One region of the Frateuria sp. GZRe12 genome, then DNA from elsewhere that is predicted to be linked to it. Evidence: predicted binding sites of a transcription regulator. Region 1 holds the regulator's gene; each other region holds the start of a gene.
The links. Region 1 encodes sigma-54, which starts transcription at its own class of promoters, with help from an activator protein. Its sites were predicted from a motif close to TGGCACGNGCNTTGC; they were not measured.
Positions count from the first base shown of each region.

Region 2: the regulator sigma-54 is predicted to act here: its motif matches at 1,673-1,687, upstream of glnA (type I glutamate--ammonia ligase).
Region 3: the regulator sigma-54 is predicted to act here: its motif matches at 1,304-1,318, upstream of fliE (flagellar hook-basal body complex protein FliE).
Region 4: the regulator sigma-54 is predicted to act here: its motif matches at 1,495-1,509, upstream of flgB (flagellar basal body rod protein FlgB).

Region 1 is NZ_JBHZGI010000006.1:110,881-114,361, reverse strand. It holds gene hprK (HPr(Ser) kinase/phosphatase) at 1-408, opposite strand, end outside; gene hpf (ribosome hibernation-promoting factor, HPF/YfiA family) at 583-906, opposite strand; gene ACFWZ4_RS13850 (RNA polymerase factor sigma-54) at 1,038-2,477, opposite strand; gene lptB (LPS export ABC transporter ATP-binding protein) at 2,578-3,297, opposite strand; gene lptA (lipopolysaccharide transport periplasmic protein LptA) at 3,301-3,481, opposite strand, start outside.
Region 2 is NZ_JBHZGI010000002.1:553,188-556,668, reverse strand. It holds gene ACFWZ4_RS08325 (DUF2235 domain-containing protein) at 1-146, shown strand, start outside; gene glnA (type I glutamate--ammonia ligase) at 219-1,628, opposite strand; gene ACFWZ4_RS08315 (undecaprenyl-diphosphate phosphatase) at 1,893-2,690, shown strand; gene ACFWZ4_RS08310 (energy transducer TonB) at 2,636-3,379, opposite strand.
Region 3 is NZ_JBHZGI010000007.1:110,124-113,604, forward strand. It holds gene ACFWZ4_RS14835 (sigma-54 dependent transcriptional regulator) at 1-1,171, shown strand, start outside; gene fliE (flagellar hook-basal body complex protein FliE) at 1,359-1,682, shown strand; gene fliF (flagellar basal-body MS-ring/collar protein FliF) at 1,731-3,404, shown strand; gene fliG (flagellar motor switch protein FliG) at 3,411-3,481, shown strand, end outside.
Region 4 is NZ_JBHZGI010000007.1:92,199-95,679, reverse strand. It holds gene ACFWZ4_RS14765 (flagellar hook assembly protein FlgD) at 1-616, opposite strand, end outside; gene flgC (flagellar basal body rod protein FlgC) at 626-1,048, opposite strand; gene flgB (flagellar basal body rod protein FlgB) at 1,048-1,452, opposite strand; gene ACFWZ4_RS14750 (chemotaxis protein) at 1,651-2,580, opposite strand; gene ACFWZ4_RS14745 (methyl-accepting chemotaxis protein) at 2,782-3,481, shown strand, end outside.

The sequences.
Region 1 (3,481 bases):
GGTCAGGAGTTCGTGGCCGCGCTTGGAGCTGATCCACAGCGGAGTGTGGGTCTCCTCGGCCACCTCGCGCAGGTCCGACGGAATGGTCTGGTCCTTGGTCACGATCAGTGCCACCGGCTGGTAGGCGGCGATCTTGTGCATCGCTTCCCAACGCTGGCGCGAATCCAGGCTGTCCAGCCAGTTGAGTTCCTCGGTACCGATGATCTGCACCTTGTTGGGGTAGATCACGTTGAGGTAGCCGATCAGCGACGGGCGGCGCGTGGCGGTGGCGCCAGGCTCGAGCACGCGCCCTTCGCCACGCATGCCTGCCACCCAGCGCAGGCCCATGCGCTCGTGGACGCCGTCGAAGAGTTGTCGTGCGGTCAGGCGTTCCAAGGGGTGTCCCTGCCGGGTGGCAATGGGCGCCATTGTGCCAGCTATGCGGGGGAGGGCGGACTGGGCGGGCGTCCCGAGGGCGGCTATCCGCCCCTGTCTCGGGATCTTCCTCCCGCGGTCGCGGCGGGGCTTGGCCCGTGGTGTCGCGCTTCGAGCAAAAAAAGACCCGCCACCGGGGCGGGTCTCCTTTGCCTGGTGCGGGACGGATCAGCCGATCTGGCGCGCTTCCCGGGCTTCCTGCTGATGCTTGTCGGTCACCTTGTCGCGGTGGCGGCGCAGTTGCGCGGCGAGCTTGTCGAACACCATGTCGATGGAGGCATACATGTCGGCGCCGCAGGCCGCCGCATGCAGGGCGGCACCGGTGGTGCTGAGGGTGGCGTCGGCGCAGTGCTGCAGCTTGTCGATCGACAGCACCATGCTCAGGCCCAGGCACCGTTCGTCGAGGCGGGTCAGGCGATCGAGCCGGGATTCGGCATGCGCACGCAGGGCGGGGGTGACTTCGATCTGCTGGCCGGTGAGTTGGAACTGCATGGGGCGCCTCCTCTGGTACAGGCCGCCGTGGGGCGGCGGGTTCGCATGCCGGTGATTGGTGCCGGCATGCCGGTCTTCATTCGGTATGGGATCGTTCGGGCCGGTTCCAAGTGGTGGGTTTCAGGCGCCGGTCAGCCGGCGCGTTGTCGCTCGCTCGAGCTGGGGATGCGAAGGGCCTCGCGGTATTTGGCCACGGTGCGGCGCGCGACCTGGATGCCCTTGCGGTTGAGCTCCTCGGCCAGGGCCTGGTCGGACAACGGCTTGCGTGTGTCCTCGCCGTCGATAAGTTTCTTGATCATCGCCTGGATGGCGGTGGCCGAGGCGCCACCGCCGTCCTCGGTGGAGACGCCGCTGGAGAAAAAGTACTTGAGCTCGAAGGTGCCGCGCGGCGTGTGGATGTACTTGCGCGTGGTCACGCGCGAGATGGTCGACTCGTGCATGCCGACCTCTTCCGCCACTTCGCGCAGCACCAGCGGATGCATCGCTTCCGGGCCGTAGTCCAGGAAGGCGCTCTGCCGGCGCACGATCGCATCGGCGACCTTCAGCAACGTTTCGGCGCGCGATTCGAGGCTCTTGATCAGCCAGCGTGCTTCCTGCAACTGCCCGCGCATCCAGCTGGCGTCCTCGCCACGCGCCTGCGCGATCAGGCTGCAGTAGTGCTGGTTGAGGCCGAGCCGCGGCTGGCAGTCCGGGTTGAGGCTGACCTTCCAGCGGTTGCCTTCCTTGTAGGCGTAGACGTCCGGCGCCACGTACTCGACCGGCGTGGCGTCCAGCGCGGCGCCGGGACGCGGATCCAGGCTGCGGATCAGCAGCGCCGCGGCGGCGACTTCTTCCTCGCTCGCACGCAACTTGCGCGCGAGCTTGGCGATGTCGTTGCGCGCGAGCAGTTCCAGTTCGCCTGCGACGATCTGCAGCGCAAGCCCGCGATGCGGCGTAGCGGCGTCGAACTGCTCCAGCTGCACGCGCAGGCAGTCGCGCAGGTCCAGGCTGGCGATGCCGGTGGGATCGAAACGCTGTAACTGGCGACGTACCGTCTCGACTTCGTCGCTTGTCGCATCGAGATCCGCCGGCAGGGCGGCGAGCACGCCTTCGATGCCTTCGGCGAGGTAGCCGTCTGCGTTGAGCGCGTCGATGATGACGGTGGCGATCAGCCGCTGGCGCGTGTTGAAGGGCGAAAGGTTCAACTGCCACAGCAGGTGTTCCTGCAGGGTCTCGGGCGCGGCGTTCTGCGGTTCGAAATCCTCGTCGCCGCGGCTGCCCGAAGGCGCGCTGCTGCCGAGCGAGAAATCGATCGGCGCCTCGGCCGGGGCGTCGGCTTCGCCCCAGTCCGCGGCGTCGTCCGCGTTGTGGTCGACGGTCGGCGCTTCGACCGGGGCGGCGGAGAAACTTTCTTCCTCGGTTTCGCCCGGCGCCGACTCCTCCTCGAACTCCAGCAGCGGGTTGCCCTCGGCAATCTGCCGCAGTTCCGCCTCCAGCTCCAGCTGCGACAGCTGCAACAGCCGGATCGCCTGCTGCAACTGCGGCGTCAGGGTGAGCTGTTGGTTGAGTCGGAACTGGAGCCCGGGTTTCATGCCAGCCGTTGGGGAGAGACTTGCGGTCATCCTACCCCGGTGGGTGTGACGCGACCATAGCGATGGCAGGCTCCGACGGTCCCTGCGTCACATCACCGCTTCACAGCTTGAATTCGCGTCCCAGGTAGACTTCGCGCACCTTTTCGTCGGCAAGGATGTGCGCCGGCGTGCCGCGCGAGAGCACCTCGCCATCGTTCAGGATGTAGGCGCGATCGCAGATGCCCAGCGTCTCGCGCACGTTGTGGTCGGTGATGAGGACGCCGATGCCGCGTTCCTTCAGGTGCCGCACGATACGCTGGATCTCGCCCACCGAAATCGGGTCGACGCCGGCGAACGGCTCGTCCAGCAACATGTAGCGCGGCTGCGCGGCCAGCGCGCGGGCGATCTCCACGCGGCGGCGCTCGCCACCGGAGAGGCTGATGCCTTTCTGGCCGGCGATATGGGCGATCTTCAGCTCGTCCATCAGCCCTTCGAGCTGTTCGTTGCGCTGGCGGGCGCTGAGGCCCTCGCGCAGCTCCAGCACGGCCATGATGTTGTCGGCCACCGACAACCGGCGGAATACCGAGGCTTCCTGCGGCAGGTAGCCAATGCCCAGCCGTGCGCGCGAGTGCATGGGCAGGCCGGTGATGTCCTGGCGGTCCAGCCGGATGGTGCCGCCGTCGGCTTCGACCAGGCCCACCACCATGTAGAAGCAGGTGGTCTTGCCGGCGCCGTTGGGGCCGAGCAGGCCGACCACTTCGCCCTGGCGGATCGAAAAACCGAAATCGCGCACGACCTGGCGCGAGCGGTAGCGTTTCTGCAGGCCTTCGGCAGCGAGCATCGGTCAGGGCTGCCCGGTGCTGGTGGCGGGCGCGGGTGCACTGGTGGCCGGGGCCGGGGCCGCGGCAGGCGCGGCGGTTCCCGACTTGGGTTGGGGCTTGAAGATCATGTGCACGCGACCGTCGCCGCCGCTGTCGCCGGTCATTTCGCTGGTCTGGGTGTTGTAGGTGAGTCGATCGCCGTGC
Region 2 (3,481 bases), on a different contig from region 1:
ACGACCGCGGCGAGACCTTCGTCATCGGCGAGGGCTGCCGCTTCACCCCGGCCGCCAGCGGCTACCTCTACGCCTACGCCAACGACGCCTGGCAGGCGTACGCCAACAACCACGGCAGCGTGGCGCTGACGATCGAGCGTTCTTGACCTCTTCGCTGGAGGCGGCAAAAAAAAAGACGGGCGCCGAAGCGCCCGTCCCGCCGAACCATGTCGCCGCGGTCAGATCGCGTAGTACATCTGGAATTCCAGCGGATGCGTGCTGGCGCGATAGGCAGTGACTTCCTTCATCTTCACCTCGATGTAGGCATCGATGAAGTCGTCGGTGAACACGCCGCCGGCCTTGAGGAACTCGCGGTCCCTGTCCAGCGCGGCGAGCGCCTCGTCCAGGCTTGCGCAGACCTGCGGGATGTTCTTCTCTTCCTCCGGCGGCAGGTCGTAGAGGTCCTTGTCGGCCGGCGCGCCCGGGTCGATCTTGTTGATGATGCCGTCCAGGCCGGCCATCATCAGCGCGGTGAACACCAGGTAGCCGGAGTTCATCGGATCGGGGAAGCGCACCTCGATGCGGCGGCCCTTCGGGCTGGACACGTACGGGATGCGGCAGCTCGCCGAGCGGTTACGCGCCGAGTAGGCCAGCATCACCGGCGCCTCGAAGCCCGGCACCAGGCGCTTGTAGCTGTTGGTGGTGGAGTTGGCGAAGGCGTTGATCGCCTTGGCGTGCTTGAAGATGCCGCCGATGTACCAGAGCGCCATCTGCGACAGGCCACCGTAAAGCTCGCCGGCGAACAGGTTCTGCCCGTCCTTGGCCAGCGACTGGTGCACGTGCATGCCCGAACCGTTGTCGCCGACGATCGGCTTGGGCATGAAGGTGACGGTCTTGCCGTTCTGGTGCGCGACGTTCTTGATGACGTACTTCATCGTCATCAGCTCGTCGGCCTTCTTCACCAGCGTGTTGAACTTGACGCCGATCTCGCACTGGCCGGCGTTGGCCACCTCATGGTGGTGCACCTCGACCACCTGGCCGAGCGACTCGAGCACCTTGCACATGTCCGCGCGCAGGTCGCCCAGCGAGTCGACCGGCGACACGGGGAAGTAGCCGCCCTTCACGCCCGGGCGATGGCCGGTGTTCTGGCCGTCGTACTTGTAGCGCGAGCTCCACGCCGCCTCTTCCGAGCCGATCTCGTAGAACACGCGGCCCATGTCGTTCTGCCAGCGCACCGAGTCGAAGATGAAGAATTCCGGCTCCGGGCCGAAAAAGGCGGTGTCGGCGATGCCGGTGGACTTCAGGAACGCCTCGCCGCGCTTGGCGATCGAGCGCGGGTCGCGGCCGTAGGCCTGCATGGTCGAAGGCTCGAGCACGTCGCAGTGCAGGATCAGCTGCGTGTGCGAGGAGAACGGATCCAGGTGCGCGGTGTCCGGATCGGGCAGCAGCACCATGTCCGACTCGTTGATGCCCTTCCAGCCCGGGATAGAGGAGCCGTCGAACATCTTGCCGTCCTCGAACGTGCCCTCGTCGATGGCGTGCGCGGGGAAGGTGACGTGGTGGTGCTTGCCGAGCATGTCGGCAAAACGCAGGTCGACGAATTCGACGTCGTGTTCGGCGATCAGGTCGAGCACTTTCTGGGCGGTCATGGGCAAAGAGCCTCGGAGCGGTGAAAAGGTATGGCGGCGTTACTGCAATGCGCGTGCCAGCCCCGCCTCGCCGACACCGTCCCGGGGAGGCGTAGGCGCATGCGTGTCGGGCCCCTCTTCCGGCTCCAAAGCGCCGTCTTCCGTGACATTATTGCACCATCGACGCGCATGTATTTGCACCATCTTCAAGCAAACCGGCCTCACGCCGCCGTGCCCGCTTCCCCGTAAGCTATGCCGCTTTACCGCCGCACCGGAGAGCCCTTAGTGAGCGACCTGATCCGCGTCATCCTGCTCGGCATCATCGAGGGCATTACCGAATTCCTGCCGATTTCCTCGACCGGACACCTGCTGATCGCCGAACAATTGGGCCTGGGCCAGCGCTCGGACCTGTTCAACATCGGCATCCAGGCGGGCGCGATCCTGGCGGTGACACTGATCTACTGGAAGCGCCTGTGGCAGTTGCTGACCCAGTGGCGCGACCCGGTCAACCGCGATTACCTGGCCAAGCTCACGGTGGCCTTCCTGATCACCGCGGTGCTCGGCTTCATCGCGGTGAAGCTCGGCTTCACCCTGCCCGACACGGTCACGCCGATCGCCTGGGCGCTGGTCATCGGCGGCTTCTGGATGCTCGGTGCCGAGGCGGTCGCGGCGCGCCAGCCGGAGCGGCGCGAGGTCACCTGGACGGTAGCGATCCTGGTCGGCATCGCGCAGATGCTCGCCGGGGTCTTCCCCGGCACCTCGCGCTCGGCCGCGACCATCTTCGCCGCGTTGCTGGCCGGCACCAGCAATCGCGCCGCGGCGACCGAATTCGCCTTCCTGGTCGGCATCCCGACCATGTACGCCGCTACCGGCTACGAGCTGCTCAAGGTGGTGAAGAACGGCGGTGCGGTGCACGAGGACTGGAACGCGCTGGTGGTCGGTTTCGTGGTATCGGCCATCGTCGCCTTCGCCGCGGTGAAGTGGCTGCTTGGCTACATCCGCACGCACCGCTTCACGCCGTTCGCGATCTACCGCATCGCGTTGGGCGTGGCGTTGCTGCTGTGGCTGCCGGCGGGCGGCTGAGGCGCGCCTTCGCCGGTCACGCCGGCTCCCCAGCTTGCTGGCTCAAGCGGCTGCACGGGACTGTTCAGGGCAACGGCCTGATCGGCGGGGCTGGCGGCATCGTCGTCGGCGGGCTCGCTGCCGACACCCGCGCCGTTCCGGATCGCCGAGAACTCCTGGGCTGAAAGCCGGTGCAATTTAAAGACGAACGGGAGACGCATACGCGTCGCTACCGGCTTTCCGTCGACCAGCTCCGGCGAGACCTGGCATTGGGCCAAGGCCGTGCGGACCGACTTCTCGAAGGCCGAGGTATAGGCCCTCTTCAACTGATGGCTGACCATTTCGATATCCGCCAAGCTGCCGTCCGGCTGCGCAGTGGCTTCCATGACCAGGTTTCCCTGGCTTCCTCCCACGGCTGCCTCGACCGGGTAGCGGGGTGCCGGGCATGCCATTCCCGGGCCGTTCGACTGGAACACCACGCGCAGCCGGTAATCGCCGGACGGTTGCGGGACCACCTGCAACACCGTCGTCGCCCAGGTACGCGCAGTAACCGCGCGGCCGTCGCGTACGGGCGGCTTGAAACGCCAATGCGAGATGGTTTCCCGGGCTGCCGCTACCAGCACCGAAGGTACCTCCGGAGGCAACAGGACGGAGGAAACCTTGCCCTCCGCATCGACATCCAGCGCGACCCGCGCATGGTATTCGCGCACCTGCGTCTCGGCTGCCGTGGATCCGGACGCCTGCACGGCGCCCCCACCGAGTGCCGCAACCAGCAAACACACAGCGACCCGTCTCGTCGCTCGTAGCTTCAT
Region 3 (3,481 bases), on a different contig from region 1:
TCGCCTGTGCGCTGCGAGCTCGCCCTTCGCCGCCCGCGTGGGGATGGTCGAGTTCCCCCTGCGCTACGAGCAGCTGGCCGAGGTGATGCGCAGCCTGTACGCGCGCTTGCTCGGCGGCCGTCGCGGCGAGCTGCGCTTCGTCGGCGAGTCCGCGCCGATGCGCCGCGTCAACGCGCTGATCCGCCAGGTCGCGCCATTCGATTCGTCCGTGCTGGTGCTGGGCGAGTCCGGCACCGGCAAGGAAATGGTCGCGCGCACCATCCACGAGTGTTCGCCGCGTCGCGACAAGCCGTTCGTGGCGATCAACTGCGGCGCGATCCCGGCCGAGCTGCTGGAGAGCGAGCTCTTCGGTCACGAGAAAGGCGCCTTCACCGGCGCGATCAGCACCCGCAAGGGCCGCTTCGAGATGGCCGAGGGCGGCACGCTGTTCCTGGACGAGATCGGCGACATGAGCCTGACCATGCAGGTCAAGCTGTTGCGCGTGCTGCAGGAGCGCGTGTACGAGCGCGTCGGCGGCACCAAGAGCCAGCGCTGCGACGTGCGCATCATCGCCGCCACCCATCGCAACCTGGAGCAGGCCATCGCCAACGGCCAGTTCCGCGAGGACCTGTTCTATCGCCTGTCCGTGTTCCCGCTGGAAATGCCCGCGCTGCGCGAGCACCTGGACGACCTGCCGGTGCTGATCGGCGAATTCAACCAGCGCCTGGCCCGCCGCGGCCTGGGCAGCGTGCGCTTCTCTGCCGGCGCGGTGAATGCGCTGCATCAGTACGGCTGGCCGGGCAACGTGCGCGAGCTGTGCAACCTGGTCGAGCGCCTCGCGATCCTCTACCCGCACGGCGAGATCCGCGCCAGCGATCTGCCGGAGAAGTACCGCGGCCGCCAGGCCGTGGAGGAAGCGCAGGGCGCCTCGCTGCTGGCGCTGATGGATGGCGCGCCGATGCCGGCGTCGATGGCCGCCGCCGTGGCGGTGTCGCCCGACGCGACGCTGCTGCCCGAGGGCGGGCTGGACCTCAAGGACCATCTGGCCGACATCGAAGTGGGCCTGATCCGCCAGGCGCTGGACGTCACCGGCGGCGTGGTCGCCCACGCGGCCAAGCTGCTGCACATGCAGCGCACCACGCTGGTGGAAAAGCTGCGCAAGTACGGCCTGCAGAACAGCCTGGCTGCGTAAGACGGGGAGCGGGGAACGACGGCCGCGCGTCGGTTCGTCGACCCCGTATTACCCAACACCCGCTTCCGCCTGGCCACTGCCCGCGACGCACTCCGCCTGAACTGCACGCTCCCGTTCCCTGTTCCCTCCTCGTGGCACGCCTCGTGCAGTCACACCTCCGAACCCCGCCACGCGCCGGAAACCCGACATGAGCACGATCGACGTCAACAACCTGCTCGCCCAGATGCGCCAGATCTCAAGCCAGGTGCGTCCGGCGGAGAGCGCGCTGAAGGCGGCGCCAGCGGCGAAGGCGGACTTCGGTGCGCTGCTGAAGGAGTCGATCGGCAGCGTCGGCCAGAGCCAGCAGCAGGCGGGCCAGATGGCGGCGGCATTCGAGCGCGGCGATCCGGGCGCGGACCTGGGCCGCACGATGGTGGCGATCCAGAAGGCCGACCTCTCGCTGCGCACGATGACCGAAGTGCGCAACAAGCTGGTCGATGCCTACAAGGAAATCATGAACATGCCGGTGTAAGCGCCGGCACCACGTTCTCCCCTTTTGCTTTACGGATGATTCGCTCCCATGGCTGACAACGCCATCGCCACCACCGACAGCTCTGCCAGCCGCTTCGACCTCAAGCAGCTCGCGCGCAGCCCCGCCTCGCGCCAGTTGCTGCTGCTGGTCGGCATGGCCGCGGCCGTCGCGCTGGGCGTGGCGGTGGTGCTGTGGTCGCGCGGGCCCAACTGGGGCCTGCTCTACGCCGGCCTGGGCCAGCAGGACGCCGCCGCGATCACCCAGGCGCTGCAGTCGACCAATACCCCCTACCAGCTCGGCAACGACGGCAGCTCGATCATGGTGCCGGCCTCGGACCTCGCCGCGGTGCGCCTGCGCCTGGCCGGGCAGGGGCTGCCGCAGGGCACCGCAACGAACACCGTGCCGCAGGCCGATTCGCCGTTCGGCATGAGCGATCTGGCCGAGCGCACGCGCTACCAGCAGATGCTGGAGACCGACCTGGGCAACACCATCGGCAGCCTGCAGGGCGTGCGCGCCGCGCGCGTGCACCTGGCGCTGTCCAAGCCGTCCGCCTTTATCCGCGACAGCCGCGAGGCCAGCGCCTCGGTGCTGGTCACGCTCTATCCGGGTCGGCAACTGGACGCAAGCCAGGTGGCGGCGATCGTGCACCTGGTCGCCGCCTCGGTACCCGACCTGGACGCCAGGCAGGTGTCGGTGATCGACCAGCAGGGCCAGCTGCTCACCGGCAGCGATCCGGACAGCGCGGCCGCGGTCGGCGACAGCCGCCTGCGCCTGGCCACGCGGATCGAAAACAGCTACGCGCAGCGCATCGAGGAACTGCTCACGCCGCTGGTCGGCCCCGGCAAGGTGCACGCGCAGGTCTCGGTGGACCTGGACTTCAGCGCCACCGAAAAGGCCAGCGAAACCTTCGACCACGAACACCCGGCCCTGCGCAGCGAACAGACCAGCAGCGAACACCACGCCGACGGCACGGCCGCCGACGGTGGCGTGCCCGGCGCGCTCAGCAACCAGCCGCCGGTCATGGCCGCGCAGCCGACCGCGGCCAATCCCAACGCCGGCGGCAAGGCCGCCGTAGCGCCGGCCACCGCCACCGCGCAGACCAACACCGGCGACAGCTCCTCCAGCGCCACCCGCAACTACGAACTGGACCGCACCATCAGCCACACCAGCGATCCGGCCGGACGGCTGGCGCGCCTGAGCGTGGCGGTGGTGGTCGACAACAAGACCGTGAGCGGCCCCAAGGGCGACGCCAGCGTGCCGTTCACGCCGCAGGAACTGGACCACCTCACCCAGCTGGCCAAGAACGCGGTCGGCTTCGACCAGGCCCGCGGCGACAGCGTGAGCGTCATCAACCAGGCTTTCCGTACCGCCCCGGCCGCCGACGCGCCCGAGCAACTGCCGCTGTGGCAGCGCCCCGGCGCGCTGGACCTGATCAAGCAGGCCATCGGCGTGCTGATCGCGTTGATCGTCGCTTTCGGTCTCCTGCGCCCGCTGCTCAAGGGGCTGATGCGCAGCGCGCCGCAACCGGCACTGGCCGGCGCCGGCCGCGTGCCTACGGTTTCCGTGCGGATTGCCGATGACGATGACGAGGGGAACCGGCTGTCGGGTCCACAGGTGATCGGATATGAGCAGAAAGTGGGCCTGGCCCGACGCATGGTCAGCGACAACCCCAAGCAGGTGGCGCAAGTGGTCAGGAACTGGGTCGGCGAGGATGGCGGCTAAGCGTCGATGAAACAGGAACCGCAAATCACCGGTGCGCAGCGCGCCGCGATCCTGCTGCTCACCCTGGGCGAGCAGGA
Region 4 (3,481 bases), on a different contig from region 1:
GCACGCCGCCGAAACCGTCCACGTCCAGGTAGGCGCCGTCGGCGCCGGTCATGCCCACGCCGGCGACCTTGCCGGTGACATAGGTGGCCACCGCGGTATTGCCGGTCTGCGCGGCCAGTCCGTAGGTGCCCGGGGGCAGCGGCTGGCCGTCGTTCCCGGTGCCGTCCCAGTGGAAGTCGGCAAGGCCCGCGGTCTGCGTGCCCAGGTCGATCGTGCGCACCACGTCGCCGGCGTTGTCCACGATCTGCACCAGCGTGCGGCCGCCGCCATCGGGCACGTTCACCGCGCCATCGAGACTGCCGCCCTGCAGGCGCCCGACCGCCGAAGGCACGGTCACGTTGCGCCCTACCATGCTGGAGGCCTGCAGCAACTGGTTGCCCTGCATCGACTGCGACAGCGCGTCGAAGGAGGTCTGCAGGTTCTGCGTGGCCGAGACCTGGTTGATCTGTGCCAGCTGGCTCACCATCTGCGAGGAATCCATCGGCTGGGTCGGATCCTGGTTGCGCATCTGCTGGATCAAGAGGCTCAGGAAGTCGGCCTGGCTTAGGGTCTTGGTCTGGCCAAGTGCCCCGGCGGCACCGGCGGCATTGCTGGAATTGATCGCGAGGTCGCTCATGGCCGTTCCTTATTTCCCGAGGTCCAGCGTCTTCTGCATCAGCTGGCGCGCGGTGTTCATCACCTCGACGTTGTTCTGGTACGAACGCGAGGCGGAAATCATGTTGACCAGCTCGTCCACCGGGTTGACGTTGCTCTGGTAGACGTAGCCGTCGGCATCGGCCAGCGGGTTGCCCGGCTCGTAGCGGCTGGTGATGGCATTCGGACTCTCGGTGACGCCGAGCACCTTGACGCCCTCGCTGCCGGCTTCGGCCGGCTGGCCGTCCAGGCCGTTGCGGATCGCGGCGAACAGCGGCTCCTTGGCGCGGTAGGCGGCATCGGGCGTACTCGCCACGCTGTCGGCGTTGGCCAGGTTGCTGGCCACGGTGTTGAGCCGGGTGGACTGCGCCGCCATGCCGGAGCCGGCGACGTTGAAGATGTTGAACAGCGACATCAGCCCTGGCCTCCGGTGATGGCGGTCCGCAGCATGCGGATCTGCGCGGTGATGAAGGCCATGCTTGCCTGGTAGTGGACGCTGTTGGCGGCGAAGGCGGCCTGCTCCTGCTGTGCGTCGACGGTGTTGCCGTCCATGCTCGGCTGGGTCGGCACGCGGTAGGACAGCGTGTCGCGCGCCTGCGCCACCGGATCGATCTGGCCCTGGGTCGGCGCGGCCAGCGGCAGGCTGCCGTCGTTATTGCCGCCGGCGGCGGCCAGTGCCTTGCGGAAGTCGACGTCGCGGGCGAGGTAGCCGGGCGTGTCGGCGTTGGCCAGGTTGCTGGCCAGCACCTCGGTACGGCGCTGCCACAGCGCGAGCGCGCCGGTGTGCATGCCGAACAGGTTGTCGATGGGTTGGCTCATCGCTTGCCTCCGCGCGGTCGATTCGTCCGCACGGGGCTTGAGGCAAGTTGTGTGCCATGGGGGCGCAAAGCCTTGCCGTGGCTGGCTTTACGCGGGGCGGCGGGATGTCGCCTCCGCCGCGGAGTCGGTTTTCCGACGGCCCTTCAGGGCGGGCTTTTGCGCGCCATCAGGCCGCCGGAAGCGCAGGCCTGACGGACCCTACGCGAGGTCTTCCTCGGGCAGCAGGTCGATCACCGCCTGGGCCAGCAGGTCCGGCTGGAACTTGGCGATGAAGCGGTCGGCGTTGACCTCGCGCACCATCGCCTCGTTGAACAGGCCGCTCAGCGAGCTGTGCAGTACGACCTTGAGCCGCCGCAATGTGGGTGTCTCGCGGATCGCGCGGGTCAGCGCATAACCGTCCAGCCGCGGCATCTCGATGTCCGATACCACCAGGTTGACGCCCTCCCCCGGCGGTGCCGCGGCCAGCTCGTTCAGCCGATCGAGCGCCTCGCGGCCGTCCTGGGCCACCACGCACTCGATGTTCATCTGCTGGAAGATGCTGATCAGGCGGCGGCGCGCGACCACCGAATCGTCCGCCACCAGCACGCGGCGCGGGCGCAGCGTGTGGGCGCCGGCAGCGCGCTGCATCTGGGTGGACAGCTCGCCCGGCGCGCCGTCGATGCTCGCCAGCACGTGTTCCACGTCCACTACCGCCACCAGCGCGCCGTTGATCCGGGTCACCGCGTTGACGCGCGGGCCGAAGCCCAGCGCGGGACTGGGCGCGACCAGCGACTCGCCCTCGCAATGGACCATGTTCTTCAGATCGGATACCAGGAAGCCCTGCACCGTGCGGCTGAACTCGGTGACCATCAGGTGCGCGGACGGCTCGTCGACCAGCGCCGGATAACCCAGCGCGGCGGCCAGGTCGATGACCGGGATGGTCTGCCCGCGGTAGTCGCAGCTACCGGCGATCAGCGCGTGTGCGCCCGGCATGCGTTCCAGTGGCGGGCGGCGCAGAACCTCGCGCACCTTGAACACGTTGATGCCGAACAGCTGCGCATCGCCCAGCCGGAACAGCAGCATCGCCACCCGGTTGTGCCCGGCCAGGCGGGTCTGGCGTTCGACGTTTTCCAGCAGCGCGCCGGCCATGCGTGTCTCCAGCAAAGTAAGGACTAGCCCCTGCGTATCGGCGGCCTGGCCCGGCTCTTGAGGTTCGGCCCGCAACCGCCCGGCTGCGCCATGTTTTTCCGGATGACGCGCACAAGCGCCGGTGGCACATGCATTGCTTGTTCAAGTTTCGACGCATCCAGACGATGTCCTGAACATTCATCCGCAGGAACCGCAATCCACATGAGCCTGATCCGTAGCCAGTCCCTGGCCGCGCTGGTCCAAGCGGCCGCCGCTGGCGACGAGGCCCGCCTCGAACAGTTGTCGAACCAGCATCCGGCGGTCGCCCGCGCGCTGGCCCCGCTGCTGGCCCGTCTCGACGCCGGCCAGCCGTCCGCGCTGGCGCTGCAGACCCTGGAGCAGCAGGGACTGGTGCTGGCCGCCGCGCAGGTCCTGGGGCGCGAGCAGTCCGCGCTGGACAAGGCCACCCAGGAAAGCCGCGATGGCGTCGGCCGCTTGACGGACGCCAGCGCCGGAATCTCGACGGCCCTGCAGCAGGTCGCCAACGGCTTGGCGCAGGTCGAGCAGGCCCGCCAGACCGGCAGCGCCGGCGTGAGCGAGCTGGATGGCCAGTTGCGCCTCCTGCGCAGCGCGCTGTCGGCGATGAACCGCAACCAGGCGCGCCTGGCCGAGCAGGTCGGGCAGATCCGCAAGCTCACCGGCGCGGTGCAGGAGATCGCCCACCAGACCAATCTGGTCGCGCTGAACGCTGCCATCGAGGCCGCCCGCGCGGGCGAAGCTGGCCGCGGTTTCGCGGTGGTCGCCGACGAGGTCAAGCAACTGGCCGAAAAGACCACCCAGGCCACCACCGAGATCGAGACGGTCACCGGCTCCATCGGGGATTTCTCCCGCCAGTTGGACGTGGACGTGCAGCAGGGCATGC